4 regions of the Nonomuraea sp. NPDC001831 genome follow, and region 4 is predicted to be linked to each of the others. Evidence: riboswitches for the same ligand, from Rfam matches in the RefSeq annotation. Region 4 holds a riboswitch; each other region holds the start of a gene.
What was found. A riboswitch is a leader RNA that binds a small molecule or an ion and turns the genes downstream of it on or off. The one in region 4 is predicted to bind cyclic di-AMP.
Positions count from the first base shown of each region.

Region 1 (3,486 bases), on a different contig from region 4:
CCCACCTGGCAGACGGCCGAGAGCTGATCTACTTCGACCGGCGCGACGACGCTGACCGGAGCGCGATCGACCGGCGGCCGCTCGACCCGCGGCCGGTGGCCTCCGAGCTGCGCTACGACCCGCTGACCGAGGAGTGGATCGCGATCGCCGGCCACCGGCAGACGCGCACGTTCCTGCCGCCGGCCGACGAGTGCCCGTTGTGCCCGTCGTCCGACACGCGGGCGTCGGAGATCCCGGCCCACGACTATGACGTGGTGGTGTTCGAGAACCGCTTTCCCTCTTTCTCCGGAAATTTTGGGACTTACGGGGATGTCGGTGGCCTGAGTGAGGTGCGGCCGGGTGTCGGGCGGTGTGAGGTGGTCTGCTTCACCTCCGACCACTCCTCCTCCTTCTCCAGGCTCTCCAACGCCCAGGTCAGGCTGGTGATGGAGGCGTGGGCCGACCGCACGGCCGAGCTGTCCGGCATCGAGGGCGTCGAGCAGGTGTTCTGCTTCGAGAACAGGGGCGAGGAGATCGGCATCACGCTCCCCCACCCGCACGGGCAGATCTACGCCTACCCCTACGTGACCCCGCGCACCAAGCTCCAGCTCGGGGCCGCCTCGCGGCACACGGGCGGCAACCTGTTCGCCGACGTGCTGGCCGCCGAGCGGGCCGCCGGCACGCGGGTGGTGGCCGCCAACGAGCTCTGGACGGCGTTCGTCCCGGCCGCCGCGCGCTGGCCGTTCGAGGTGCACGTGTATCCGCACCGGCAGGTGCCCGACCTGGCGGCGCTGTCGGAGGAGGAGCGGGCCGCGTTCGCGCCGCTGTACACCTCGGTGCTGCGGGCGCTCGACGCGCTGTTCGGGGTGGCGATGCCGTACATCTCGGCCTGGCACCAGGCGCCGGTGCGGTACGGCCGCGAGCTGGCCTACCTGCACCTGGAGCTGTTCAGCATCAGGCGGGCGCCCGGGAAGCTGAAGTACCTGGCGGGCTCGGAGTCGGCCATGGGGGCCTTCGTCAACGACGTGCTGCCGGAGGAGGCGGCACGCATGTTGCGATCACGAATTGATCACTAATTGGTTTCTCATTAAAGTCGCATGACTCGTGATCTACCACTAATATCCCGTTAGACACCGGCCATAACGGTCGTTGTACGCCTAATCCCGGGCGTGTTGCCCGGGAGCCGGGGACCCATCGCATCCGGGGTGAATCCGCGTAAGTGGTAGGGAATGCTCCCGTGCCCGAACCCGTCAGCTAACCCGGCCGGCAGAGGGAGAGGAACAACCACGTGGCGGCTTCGTCCCCCGCGAGTCTTGCCGTCGGTCTCATCACCGCCACCGCCCTGCTCGTCCAGCCGGCCGCCGCCTCAGTCTCGGCGTCAGCCGCGCCCAAGCCGTCGGAGGCGCAGCTGCGGGCCCAGCTCAAGCAGCTCAACCGCAAGGTCGACAAGCTGATCGAGACGTACAACCTCAAGCGGGTCGAGCTGGCCAAGGCCCAGCAGGCCGCCACCGCCGCCCAGCAGCGGCTCACCGCCGCCGAGCAGGCGGTCGCCACGGCCGAGCAGCGGGTCGCCGAGATCGCCCGGCTGCGCTACCAGAGCCGCGACGCCTCCCTGCCGGGCTTCATGCTGACCCCGGACGGCGGCGGCGCGGCCGTGCTCGAACAGCTCACCGCCGAGCAGCAGGCGGTCGTGGACAGCGTGGCCAAGGCCCGCGACGACCAGAAGAAGGCCGCCACGGCCGCCGCCGCGCTCGCGACGCAGCTGAAGGCGGGCACGGCGGAGGTGGCCGAGCAGCGCGACGACGCCCAGGACGTCATCGACGACATCAAGAAGAAGCTCCAGGACCTCGTGCCGTTCGGGCCGGGCAAGAAGTCCGACGGGAGCTGGGCGCCCGAGCTGCCGGCCGGCTCGGACAACATCACGCCGCGCACCCGGCTGATGCGCGCGCAGGTGCAGAAGAACTTCTCGCTGCCGTACGAGGTGGGCTGCTTCCGGGCCGGCTCCAGCGGCGAGCACCCGCTCGGCCGGGCCTGCGACTTCATGATGAGCACGGGCGGCACCATGCCGAGCGCCGTCAACAACGCGCTCGGCGACCGGCTGGCCGACTGGGCCCTGAAGAACAAGGCCAAGCTGGGCGTCAAGTACGTGATCTGGAAGCAGCGCATCAACCAGGGCTCGGGCTGGCGCTCGATGTCCGACCGCGGCAGCATCACCGAGAACCACTACGACCACGTGCACATCTCGATGAACTAGCCGCGGGGCCGGCGGCTCAGCGAATGCCGGTCAGCTTGTCGGGGTTGGTGACGGAGTAAACGGCGGCGATCCGGTCGCCCTCGGGCGTGAGATCGACGACGACCACGGCCAGCGGGCCGCCACCGGAGAAGACCAGCGCGCACGGATCCCCGGCCACCCGCCGGTGGCGCAGGTCCACCGCGCCGGGGGTCAGCGTCGCGGCCACGGACATGAAGATCGCAGCCACCTCGTCCCGGCCGTGGACCGGGTGCAGGCTGGTGGCGGGCCCCTTGCCGCCACCGTCGGTCCACAGGGTCACCTCCGGCGCCAGCACCTCCAGCAGGGCCCGCAGGTCACCGCCGAGGGCGGCCGCGGCGAACCGCTCGGTCACCTCGGCGTGCACGCCGGGCTCGGTCCGGTGACGCGGACGGCGGGCATGAACGTGGCGACGGGCGCGGGCCGCGAGCTGCCGGACCGCCGCCGGCGTGCGCCCGAGGATGTCGGCCGTCTCCAGATGACTGAACCCGAACACCTCGTGCAGCACGAAGACCGCTCGTTCCAGCGGTGACAGCGTCTCCAGCACGACCAGCACCGCCATCGACAACGACTCCCCGCTCCCGGCGGCGCCCCCGGCGTTGTCCGGGGCCGTGACCAGCGGTTCCGGCAGCCACGGGCCGACGTAGGTCTCCTGCCGGCGGCTCAGGTCCGCCCGCCGGGCGAGCGCCTGGTTCACCGCGATCCGCACCAGGTAGGCCCGGACGTTCTCCACCGGTCCGGCCTCCGGCCTGCGGTGCCGGGCGGACCAGGCCAGCCACGCCTCCTGCAGCACGTCCTCGGTGTCGGCGACGCTGCCGAGCATGTTGTAGACCACGGAGAACAGCAGTTCCCGGTAGCCGAGGAACTGCTCGGTGGCGGCGTCGGCGGGGTGCTGCGGGGTCGGTGTCATGGCGGGTCTCCTCATCTGTCGCAACCGAAGAGTCCCGACGAGCGGCGATTGTGACATGAAGCCATCAAGCGTGATCTATGCCACTCATGTCACAGTTCCCGGCCGGTTGCCCCTCTGTGATGGCGTCCGAGGGTTCACGGCTCACGAGGGAGAGCTTCGATGCGTACATTGATCCGCGACGTCAGGGTGTTCGATGGCGAGCACACCATCGCGACGGCCGACGTGGTGATCGAGAACGATCTGATCGCCGCCGTCGGCTCCGGCGCGGACCGTCCGGCCGATGCCGAGGTGGACGGCACCGGCAGGACGCTGCTGCCCGGCCTGATCG
Region 1 covers NZ_JBIATU010000010.1:15,087-18,572, forward strand. The annotation lists gene galT (galactose-1-phosphate uridylyltransferase) at 1-1,055, shown strand, start outside; cyclic di-AMP (ydaO/yuaA leader) riboswitch at 1,124-1,262, shown strand; gene ACFYYW_RS29300 (hypothetical protein) at 1,268-2,233, shown strand; gene sigJ (RNA polymerase sigma factor SigJ) at 2,250-3,158, opposite strand; gene ACFYYW_RS29310 (amidohydrolase family protein) at 3,318-3,486, shown strand, end outside.
Region 1: another riboswitch for cyclic di-AMP. It lies ahead of ACFYYW_RS29300 (hypothetical protein); the one in region 4 lies ahead of ACFYYW_RS34900 (C40 family peptidase).

Region 2 (3,486 bases), on a different contig from region 4:
CGCCCCGGCCTCGGTCTCCCCGTTCGCCTTGCCGACGATCATGAATTTCACCCTGGCGTCCTTCCGTCCGCGGCCCCGGGGCGGAGCCGGCCTCGCCGAAGCGTCGAACGGGCGCCGGCCGGATCGACACGCGGGCGCCGGCCGTCCGCTTCCAGGGCACCGTACCGGTCGTGCGGCCGGGTGGCCGATGTGCCATCCTCGCCCCATGCCCCAACCCGCACAAGACGCCCCCGTCCCCAACCGGGCCCTGTGGGACGAGCGTGCCCGCGTTCACGGCTCCACCTCCACCGACCGGTTCTACGACGTCGACGCCTTCCTCGCCGGCCGGCAGACGCTCTACCCGCTCGAACGCCGCCTGGCCGGCGACGTCGCCGGCCGGGACCTGCTCCACCTGCAGTGCCACTTCGGCCTGGACACGCTGAGCTGGGCCCGCCTCGGAGCGCGGGTGACCGGCGTCGACTTCTCCCCGGTGGCGGTCGAGCGCGCCCGCGACCTGGCGGCCAGGGCCGGGCTGGCGGCCACGTTCGTGGAGGCCGACACGCAGCGGCTGCCGGCGGAGCTGGCCGGCGGCTTCGACGTGGCGGTGGCCACGTACGGCGTCCTGTGCTGGATCGGCGACCTGGACGCCTGGATGCGCGGCGCGGCCATGGTGCTGCGGCCCGGCGGGCGGCTGGTGCTGGTCGACCTGCATCCGGCCTACCAGACGGTGGCCTCGCTCGATCCGCTGGTGGCCGACTGGCCCTACGGCGGCGGCCAGGCCCACAAGGAGACGGTGACCGGCACGTACGCCGACGCCGCGGTGGTGACCGAGACGCATGAGGCGGTCGAGTACCCGTACTCGGTGGGGGAGATCGTCACGGCGGCGGCGCGCGCCGGGTTCACGGTGGCCGAGCTGGGCGAGCACGTCGAGACCGACCTCGACCCGCGCGGCCTGCTGCCCGAGGGCCCGGACGGCCGGTACCGGTTCCCGTTCGGGGACTCGCACCTGCCGATCCTCTACTCGCTGGTGGCGGTCCGGCCCTGAGACGCGGCGAGCGCGCGTCCCTCGTGCGGGACGCGCGCTCGGAGCGGCGGGAGGTCAGCTCGCGTACTGGGGGTATCCGTAGCCGACGACCTGCGACTTCGGACGGACGCGCTCCTCGACCTTGCCGTTGCCGGTGTTGCCCTCGATCGTGGAGATCGTGCCGTCGCCGTTGTCCTTGACGACGAAGCCGACGTGCTGGATAGCGTCCAGGCTCTTGCTGCCGCCCCAGGAGAAGAAGACCACCGCGCCGGGCCTGGCCTCGGTGCCCCAGCGGTCGTTGGCGGCGAACCACTTGGCGTGGGCCACGGTCCAGGCGTCCCAGCCGACCTGGGGGCGGGCGCCGGTGTGCTCGCCGACCCAGGAGACGAAGATCGAGCACCAGGGGGCGTTCAGGTACATCGCGCGGGTGCCGCCGTCGCGGGCGATGGTCTCGGCGGCGCGCTGGGAGTCGGCGTACCACTTCTGGAACTTGGTGCCGCCGCCGTAGGCGTTCTCGGAGGTGCCGACCTGGGCCCTGGCCATCGCCAGGACCTGCTGGGCGGTGACGTTGACCTGGGTCTCCTCCGCCTTGCGGGTGTGGGCGGCGGCCTGTGGCGCGACGGCCGAGTGGCCGGTCGCGGCGGCCGGGCCGGCGCTGTCGGCGGCGGCAGCGGTGGCGTGGGCGCCGAGGGCGGAGGCGAGGACGGCCGCGCCGAGCGCGGCGCGGGCGTAGGTGATCTTCGGGGCACGGAGGGGACGGTGCTTGGCCATCGAGGGCATGTGACTCCTTGCTTCCATGCCGCTTACCGGGTTAGCTGACGGGTTCGGACGTGGAAGCTGCCCTACGGCACCGAAGTGCCGATTCACCCCAAAGGACGTGGGTCCCCGGTTCCGCCCGGAGGCGGATTCAGCGGTCACAGGACGATCCTGTGAAATGTCTTGCGATGGTTGGACAAAGCCGGACAAACCGGACGTCTGCCGCGAGATGCCCCACAAGGTAATACATCGGGCAAGAGTCAGGCAAGTGGCTAAAGGTCCAGCTAGGCGAGTTGCGCCCGCGCCTCGGCCAGAAGCCCCATCATGGCAAGGGATTCGTCAAGCGGCATGATCGCGCTCTCCGTGCGGCCCTCGACCGTGGCCGCGCGCACCTCGCGCAGCTCGCCCGCGTAACCGTTGTCGGCCGGGTCGAGCACCAGCTCCTCCGTCTCCATCGACGGCCCCGACAGCAGCACCCGCTGCGGCGCCCAGAACGGCGCCAGGATGTCGGCCCGCATCGACGTGCCCACCACGCTCGCGTCGTTGGCGTGATGTGCCAGCAGCGACACGTCGACCAGGGCCCGCCGCCCGTCCGGGTACAGCAGCAGCCCGCCGGCCTCGGCGTCGACCCCGCTGGGCGCCAGCGAGCCGGCCATGCGCAGCTCCGCGGGCATGCCGAGCAGCAGCTGGGCCAGCCCGAACGGGTAGATCCCCAGGTCGAGCAGGGCCCCGCCGCCCAGCTCCGGCGCCCACAGCCGGTGGGCGGGGTCGTAGGGCAGCGCGAAGCCGAACGAGGCCCGCACCGACCGGATCTCACCGAAGCGCGGATCGGCCGCCACCTGCTGGATGAGCGGGTTGAAGCGCATCCACATGGCCTCCATGAGGAAGACCCCGGCCGCGCGGGCCAGCGCCACCATGCGCTCGGCGTCGGCCACGTCGGCCGCCAGCGGCTTCTCGCACAGCACCGACTTGCCCGCCGCGATGGCGGCCTCGGCCACCTGCAGATGCTGGGCGTGCGGCGTGGCGACGTAGATGGCGTCGAGGGCCGGATCGGCGCACAGGGCCTCGTAGGAGCCGTAGGCCGACTCCGCGCCCAGCTCGTCGGCCAGCGCCCGCGCCCTGAGCGGGCTCCGCGAGCCGACGGCGCCCACCCGCATGCCGGGCTCGGCCACGATGGCCGCCCCCACGGTACGCGCGATGCCGCCGGTCGCCGCTATTCCCCAGGTGAAATCTCGCACGACCGAGATCGTAGAGCGCTCAGGTCAGGTTGAACGAGTCGGGGTCGGGCCCGATCCGCCGCCCCGCGTTCATCGCGCCGATGGCCGCCATGTCCTCGGTGTCGAGGATGAAGTCGAACACGTCGATGTTCTCCTCGATCCGCGACGGCGTGACCGACTTGGGGATCACCACGTTGCCGAGCTGCAGGTGCCAGCGGAGCACGATCTGGGCGGGAGTCTTGCCGTACTTCTCCGACAGCACGCGCAGCGCCGGGTCGGCCAGCAGCCCCTTGCCCTGCCCGAGCGGGCTCCACGCCTCGGTCAGGATGCCGTTGGCCTCGTGGAAGGCCCGCATCTCGCGCTGCTGGAAGTACGGGTGGAGCTCGATCTGGTTGATCGACGGCGTGATGTCGGTCTCCTCCATCAGCCGGGTCAGCGTGGCGACCGTGAAGTTGGAGACCCCGATGGCCTTGGCCCGGCCGTCCCGGTAGATCTTCTCCAGCGCCCGCC
Region 2 covers NZ_JBIATU010000001.1:1,070,156-1,073,641, forward strand. The annotation lists gene ACFYYW_RS04690 (YciI family protein) at 1-42, opposite strand, end outside; gene ACFYYW_RS04695 (class I SAM-dependent methyltransferase) at 206-1,024, shown strand; gene ACFYYW_RS04700 (CHAP domain-containing protein) at 1,079-1,783, opposite strand; cyclic di-AMP (ydaO/yuaA leader) riboswitch at 1,789-1,926, opposite strand; gene ACFYYW_RS04705 (Gfo/Idh/MocA family protein) at 2,044-2,997, opposite strand; gene ACFYYW_RS04710 (aldo/keto reductase) at 3,017-3,486, opposite strand, start outside.
Region 2: another riboswitch for cyclic di-AMP. It lies ahead of ACFYYW_RS04700 (CHAP domain-containing protein); the one in region 4 lies ahead of ACFYYW_RS34900 (C40 family peptidase).

Region 3 (3,486 bases), on a different contig from region 4:
ATGGCCTTGACGTACCTGGCCGGGCCCTTCCTGGGCGGGTTGTTCACCGACCACGCGAGCTGGCGGTGGGCCTTCTACGTGAACGTGCCGCTCGGGATCGTGCTGATCGCGATCGTGGTGCTGCGGCTGCCGTTCCGTGCGGGCACCGGCGGCGGGGGCCGGCCGGACTACGCGGGCATCGCGGTGTTCAGCGTGGCCATCAGCGCCCTGCTGCTCGGCCTGACCGAGAAGGGCCTGGACGGCAACTCCTGGACGTCCCCGTCCGTGGCCGGGCCGATCCTGCTGGCGCTGGTGCTGCTGGCCGCGTTCGTGCTGGTCGAGTTGCGGGTGGCGAACCCGGTCATGCCGATGCACCTGTTCCGGGACCGTACGTACACGCTGGTCAACGCGACCTCCTTCTTCACCGCCTTCTGCATGTACGCCGGCGTGGTGTTCCTGCCCCGCTACTTCCAGCAGGCGCTGGGCGTCAGCGCCACCGAGTCCGGGCTGAGGATCTACCCGATGACGCTGGCCATGGTGGCGGGCAGCGCGCTCATGGGCACGCTGATGTCCAGGACGCGCACGTACAAGCCGTGGCTGGTCGGGGCGCCGTTCCTGCTGGCAGCCGGCAGCCTGCTGTGCCTGAACCTCACCGTGCGCACCGACGGCCTGCTGCTGGCCGGGTGGATGGCGCTGCTCGGGCTCGGCATGGGGCCGATGTTGTCGGGGCTGACCGTGGCCGTGCAGCAGGCCGTCCCGCCGCGGTACATCGGCACGGCCTCGGCCAACCTCACCTTCTTCCGGCAGATCGGCGGCTCGGTGGCGCTGGCGCTGGCCGGCACCGCGTACACGTCGGTCATCACCACGGACGCGCCCGTCCACGGGCTCGCGGCCGCGCACGCCTCGGCGGCGGCCGTGGTCATCCCGTCGCTGGGCGTGGCGGGCGCGGTGATCGCCCTGGTCGCGCTGGTCATGATGCCCGGCAGGCGGCTGGAGCAGGCGCCCGCCGCGGAAAGCAGAGTGGAGGCCGGTTTCGCGTCGTAAGCGACGTCGTGCGAAGCTGTGGATGTCCCCAGAACCAGGAGGTCCTCATGGCGGAAACACCGGAGCCGGAAGTCAGCGAGACTCCCGAGGACGAGATGAAGCGCAAGTTCCGCGAGGCGTTGGAACGCAAGCGCGGGCAGCAGGCCGAGTCGGCCGCGGGTGGCAGGGGCGTGGACCCGTCGAAGATCCACGGGGCGCACGGTCCGGCAGCGAGTAAAAGATCCTTCAGGCGCAAGAGCGGCGGCTGAAAGGCCCGATTTAGCAGGGGGTACGGCATGCCGTGCCCCCTTTCTCTTTGCCATGATAGGTAGATCTTTACCCGGTTCATGACGATTCGTTTGTATTTGTCCGAATCTCTGGGTACGGTCTTAACCAATTACCAGCTGGTGGCGTAGTCCCTACCAGGAGAGGGACGACAGCTGGCGCCGAATCCCGACCTGTCGGGAACCGGGGACCCATCTCATTGGGGTGAGTCCGGCCATGTGCCGGTAGGGCATCTCCACGCCCGAACCCGTCAGCTAACCCGGTAGGCGAGATGGAGAGGACTTCACGCATGTACCACCTCGTCGTACCCCCGGACAGTGTAGTGACGACCGCCTGCTGAGCGGTCTCTTCCCTGACTTCCCCCACGCGCCGCGTAACCACCTTTTCGGCGCTCTGCCCGGTTACGCACCGTAGTCACGCGCGTTCCCCCTGTCCCCTCGCGAAGGACTTCACTGCTTCATGTCTCGATTTGGCCTGCGCTCTCTCGCTCTGCTGTCCGTGTCCGCCATGGGCGCGCTGACGATCTCCGCCACCGGCGCCCACGCCGACACCGGCGACGACCAGAAGATCCTGCTCAAGGGTTCCACGAAGGCCTCGTACTTCTGGGACGACTCCTCCGGCCGCGCCGGCGACACCGGCCTGCCCGCCAGCGGCAAGCCCATGCAGAAGGGCCTGGCCGCCAGCCCCAGCTGGCCCCTCATGACCGAGGGTTACGTGACCTACAACGGCAAGAAGATGCCGTTCTTCGTGGGCGACCGCGGCCCCGGCGAGCCCTCCAGCCGCGGCGTCATGCTCGACCTCGACGCCAAGACCTTCGCCGAGCTGACCGGCGGCACCTTCAACCCCGACACGCTCGGCGTGGACGGCAACGGCGGCCAGGGCCACATCAAGATCGACTACGTCATCACCAAGTGGGGCGACGGCAAGGGCAAGAAGAACTACCCCGTGGCCTTCTCCACCGGCGCATGGGGCCGGTTCGACGACAACCCGGCCGAGCCCCCCAAGGTGCTGGCCGAAAAGCCCGCCGACGACGCGGCCGGTTCCGCCGGCGGCCAGGTCGGGAAGACCGTCGCGATGGGCGGCACCGTGATGGCCGGCGTGCTCGTGCTGGCCGGCGGCGGCGTGGTGCTCGGCGGCGAGCGTCTGCGCAAGCTCCTCAACGACTGATCTCGGGGCAGACCGCTCTTTACGCCCCACGACCAGAATGACATTCTGGTCGCTGTGATCCAGCGTGCAGCCGCCAACGGCATCGAGATCGCCTACGAGAGCTTCGGCTCCCCGGAAGGCAGGCCCCTGCTGCTCATCATGGGACTCGGCGCCCAGCTCATCCACTGGGACGACGAGTTCTGCGAACTCCTGGCCGAGCAGGGCCACCACGTCATCAGGTTCGACAACCGCGACGCGGGCCTGTCCACCCACCTCCACGACGAGGGCGTGCCCGCATGGGGTGCGCCCTCGCCGTACGTGCTGGACGACCTGGCCGACGACAGCGCCGGGCTCATGGACGTCCTGGGCCTGCCCGCCGCGCACGTCGTCGGCGCCTCGATGGGCGGGATGATCGCCCAGGCGCTGGCCATCCGGCACCCCGCCCGCGTGCTGAGCCTGACCTCGATCATGTCCACGCCCAGCCCGCAGGCGGCCCCGCCGACCGAGGCGGCCGCCGCGGTGCTCCTCGCCAAGCCCGCGACCGACCGCGAGGGGGTCGTCGCCGGCGCGCTGACCACCTGGGCCGTGCTCGGGTCCCCCGGCTGGGAGCTGGACCGCGAACGCGTCACCAGGCTGGCCGGGCTCGCCTTCGACCGCTGCCACGACCCGGCCGGCACCGCCCGCCAGCTCGCCGCCATCATGGCCTCGGGCGACCGCACGTCCGCGCTGGGCGGGCTGAAGGTGCCCGCGCTGGTCATCCACGGCGAGGACGATCAGCTCGTGCCGCTCGCCGGCGGGCGGGCCACGGCCGCCGCCATCCCGGGCGCCCGCCTGGTCACCTACCCCGGCATGGGCCACGACCTGCCGCGCCCCCTCTGGTCCGCGATCATCGCCGAGATCACCGCCCACACCGGCTCCGCGACGCCCGCCCGGCCGGAGCCCGCCGCGTGACCCGCCGCACGGCCCGCCCCACGGCCCGCCCCACGGCCCGCCCCACGGCCCGCCGCGGAGCCTTTGTCGCGCGGGCCGTCAGAGCTCCAGCTTCTCTTCGAT
Region 3 covers NZ_JBIATU010000014.1:133,433-136,918, forward strand. The annotation lists gene ACFYYW_RS35870 (MDR family MFS transporter) at 1-1,023, shown strand, start outside; gene ACFYYW_RS35875 (DUF5302 domain-containing protein) at 1,071-1,271, shown strand; cyclic di-AMP (ydaO/yuaA leader) riboswitch at 1,437-1,571, shown strand; gene ACFYYW_RS35880 (hypothetical protein) at 1,747-2,454, shown strand; gene ACFYYW_RS35885 (alpha/beta fold hydrolase) at 2,509-3,384, shown strand; gene ACFYYW_RS35890 (hypothetical protein) at 3,463-3,486, opposite strand, start outside.
Region 3: another riboswitch for cyclic di-AMP. It lies ahead of ACFYYW_RS35880 (hypothetical protein); the one in region 4 lies ahead of ACFYYW_RS34900 (C40 family peptidase).

Region 4 (3,486 bases):
GTCACGCCGCCGGATCGCGGCCAGGCCGAGCAGGAGGCAGACGGCCATGGCCGTCCCGAACAGCAGGCGGAAGGCGGCCAGCAGCGTCCCGTCGCCGGCGGGAAGGTCGGAGAAGAGCGTCAGCCACAACCCCGACAGCGCCGCGACCAGCCCGCACGCCACCAGCACCCGCCCGGCCGCGCGGTGCCACCCCGGCCGCCCGGCCCGGAACCGGGCCTGGAACTGGAACGTGCCGAGGACGCAGAACGCCAGCGAAGCCGGGATGTGCAGCAGCACCGGCACGGGCATGGCGAAGAAACGCCCGTTGTCCGCCGTGACCGGGGCGCCGGCGGCCAGTTCGGTCAGCCGGATTGCGCCGGCGACCAGCGGGACGACGCTGAGCGCGAGCAGCCCGGCGGGTGCGATCCATCTCATGCCTGAGAGCGTGCCGCCTGCGCCCGTGCCCGGTCATCGCGCGGACGGCCCATCCCGGTTCGCACCATCGGCGGGCGGGCGGTCGTACTTTCGGCCATCGAGCCGTCGCCTTTCGACCGTTGAGCGTCCGCGCAGGTCACGCCCACACTGGCGGCACATCAGCGGCACATCAGCGGCACGAGGGAGAAAACGATGAAGGCGTACGTCCTAAGCTCGTTCGGCTCGCCCGACCAGCTCGTCCTGACCGACGTCGAGCGGCCCGTGCCGCGCGACGACGAGGTGCTGGTCCGGGTGCGGGCCACGTCCGTGCAGCCCTACGACTGGCACTTCATGCGGGGGGAGCCGTACCTGGCCCGGGTCATGGGCGGCGGGGTCGGGCTGCGCCGGCCGCGCATCGCCGTCCTGGGGGCCGACGTGGCGGGGGAGGTCGAGGCGGCCGGCAAGGACGTCACGCTGTTCCGTCCCGGCGACGAGGTGTACGCGATGTCGCTGGGGGGCGGCTTCGGCGAGTACGTCTGCCTGCGGCAGGGCGAGGTGGCGCCCAAACCGGCGGGACTGTCGTTCGAGCAGGCGGCGGCGGTGCCGATGGCGGCCAACACCGCGCTGATCGCGCTGCGCGACGAGGGACGCCTCCAGCCGGGCCAGAAGGTGCTGGTCAACGGCGCGTCCGGCGGCGTGGGCACGTTCGCCGTGCAGCTCGCCAAGGCGCTGGGGGCGCACGTCACGGGCGTGTGCAGCGGGCGGAACGCGGACCTGGTCCGCTCGCTCGGCGCGGACGACGTCATCGACCACACCAAGGAGGACTTCGCGGCCTCGGGCCGGCGCTTCGACCTGCTGCTCGACGTGGCGGGCGGTCGCCGGCTCGCGGACTGCCGCCGCGTGCTGACCAGGAAGGGCACGTACGTGCTGGTCGGCGGGCCGGCCGGCCGCTGGGTGCAGCCGGCCGGCCACATGTTCGCCGCGCTCGCGTCGGGGCCCTTCGTCCCGCAGCGGATCGTCAGGGCGGACGTCGTCCGCTGCGGGAGCAACAGGGCGAACCTGCTGACGCTGACCGGGCTGATCGAGCGGGGCGCGGTCACCCCGGTCATCGACCGGACCTTCCCCTTCGGCGAGCTCCCGGCGGCCGTCCGCTACCAGGAGGAGGGGCACGCCCCGGGGAAGGTCGTCGTCACAGGGTCGCGGTGAGCATGGCGGGGGCGGGGGCCTTCTGGAGCTGCTTGTAGTCGGCCCAGCGCTTGACGCCCTTGGGGTCGGGGCGTACCGCGCCGACGAAGGCCTGCCTGCGCCACTGCGACAGGCGTTCCTCCTTCACCACGTCGCCGGTGTGGGGGGAGTGGACCATGTAGCCGGGCTTGGAGATCATGCCGACGTGGCCGAGGCCGCTGAAGAACACCAGGTCGCCTGGCTTGAGGTCCTTCCAGGAGATCTTCCTGGAGAAGGCGCCGTACTGCTCCGCGGCGGTTCTGGGGAGCTCGATGCCGGCGTCCTCGTAGGCCCGGAGCATGAGGCCCGAGCAGTCGTAGCCCCGTTCGCTGGCGCCGCCCCACACGTACGGGGTGCCGCGCTTGTCCATGGCGTATTCGAGGGCGACCTTCCAGGCCGGTTTCGGCACGTGCCGTTCCTGGACCTGTTTCACCTGGGGGCCGGTGAGGGTGACGGAGGGGGCGGGGGCGGCCGGAGCGGCGGGAGCCGCGGGGGCGGCAGGCGCGAGACCTGCGGCGCCCGCTGCCACCGCCAAAAAGATGGCGATGCTAGACAGGGGACTGTCCTTCCACGTGGCCGACCGGGTTAGCTGACGGGCTCGGGCCTGGAAGTAGCCCTACGGCGGCGCTCTCGGGGGAGAGGCGCAGCCGATTCGCCCCGGGGGGAAAAGATGGGTCCCCGGCTCCACGCAGCGGCTGCGTGGATTAGGCTCGTCGGACTCTAACGAAACGGTCAAAAGGTCGCAATCCCCCCAAAACGGATTGTCCGGTTGTTGAGATGATGTGTTCGTCAGCCGAGACGAGCCGGTAAGGTACCGCCCATGGAGTCGCGTAACATCCGCCTGGCCGTCATCCCCGGGGATGGCATCGGCGCCGAGGTCGTAGCCGAAGGGCTCAAGGTCCTGGAGGCCGTGGGCACGAAGATCGAGCCCACCCACTACGACCTGGGCGCAGCCCGCTACCACCGCACGGGCGAGACGCTGCCCGACGCGGTGCTCGAAGAGCTGCGCGGCTACGACGCGATCCTGCTCGGCGCCGTGGGCGACCCCAGCGTGCCGCCCGGCATCCTGGAGCGCGACCTGCTGCTCAAGCTCCGGTTCGAGTTCGACCACTACGTCAACCTGCGGCCGGTCAAGCTGTTCCCCGGCGTCGAGACCGCGCTGGCCGGCGCCACCGCCGAGCACATCGACATGGTCGTCGTCCGCGAGGGCACCGAGGGCCTCTACGCGGGCACCGGCGGCGTCATGCGCCGCGGCACGCCGCACGAGATCGCCACCCAGGAGTCGCTGAACACCGCCCACGGCGTCGAGCGCGTCGTGCGTTACGCCTTCCAGAAGGCCCAGTCGCGGCCCCGCAAGAAGCTCACGCTCGTCCACAAGACAAACGTGCTCACCTTCGCCGGCGACCTGTGGCAGCGCACGGTCAACCGCGTGGCCGCGGAGTTCCCCGACGTCACCACCGACTACAGCCACATCGACGCGGCCTCGATGTTCTTCGTCACCCAGCCCGAGCGCTTCGACGTGATCGTCACCGACAACCTGTTCGGCGACATCATCACCGACCTCGGCGCCGCGATCGCCGGCGGCATCGGCCTGGCGGCCAGCGGCAACATCAACCCCGAGCGCACCTCGCCGAGCATGTTCGAGCCGGTGCACGGCAGCGCGCCCGACATCGCCGGTCAGGGCAAGGCCGACCCGACCGCCACCATCCTGTCCGTGGGCATGCTCCTCGACCACCTCGGCCTGCACGCCGAGGCCGCCAAGGTCGAGCAGGCCGTGGCCGCCGACATCGCCGAGCGGGTGACCGGCCGCGCCGGCCGCACGACCAGCGAGATCGGCGACGACATCGCCGCGCGAGTAGCCGGCTAGGA
Region 4 covers NZ_JBIATU010000013.1:221,597-225,082, forward strand. The annotation lists gene ACFYYW_RS34890 (DUF2306 domain-containing protein) at 1-414, opposite strand, end outside; gene ACFYYW_RS34895 (NAD(P)-dependent alcohol dehydrogenase) at 607-1,599, shown strand; gene ACFYYW_RS34900 (C40 family peptidase) at 1,583-2,146, opposite strand; cyclic di-AMP (ydaO/yuaA leader) riboswitch at 2,177-2,338, opposite strand; gene ACFYYW_RS34905 (3-isopropylmalate dehydrogenase) at 2,438-3,484, shown strand.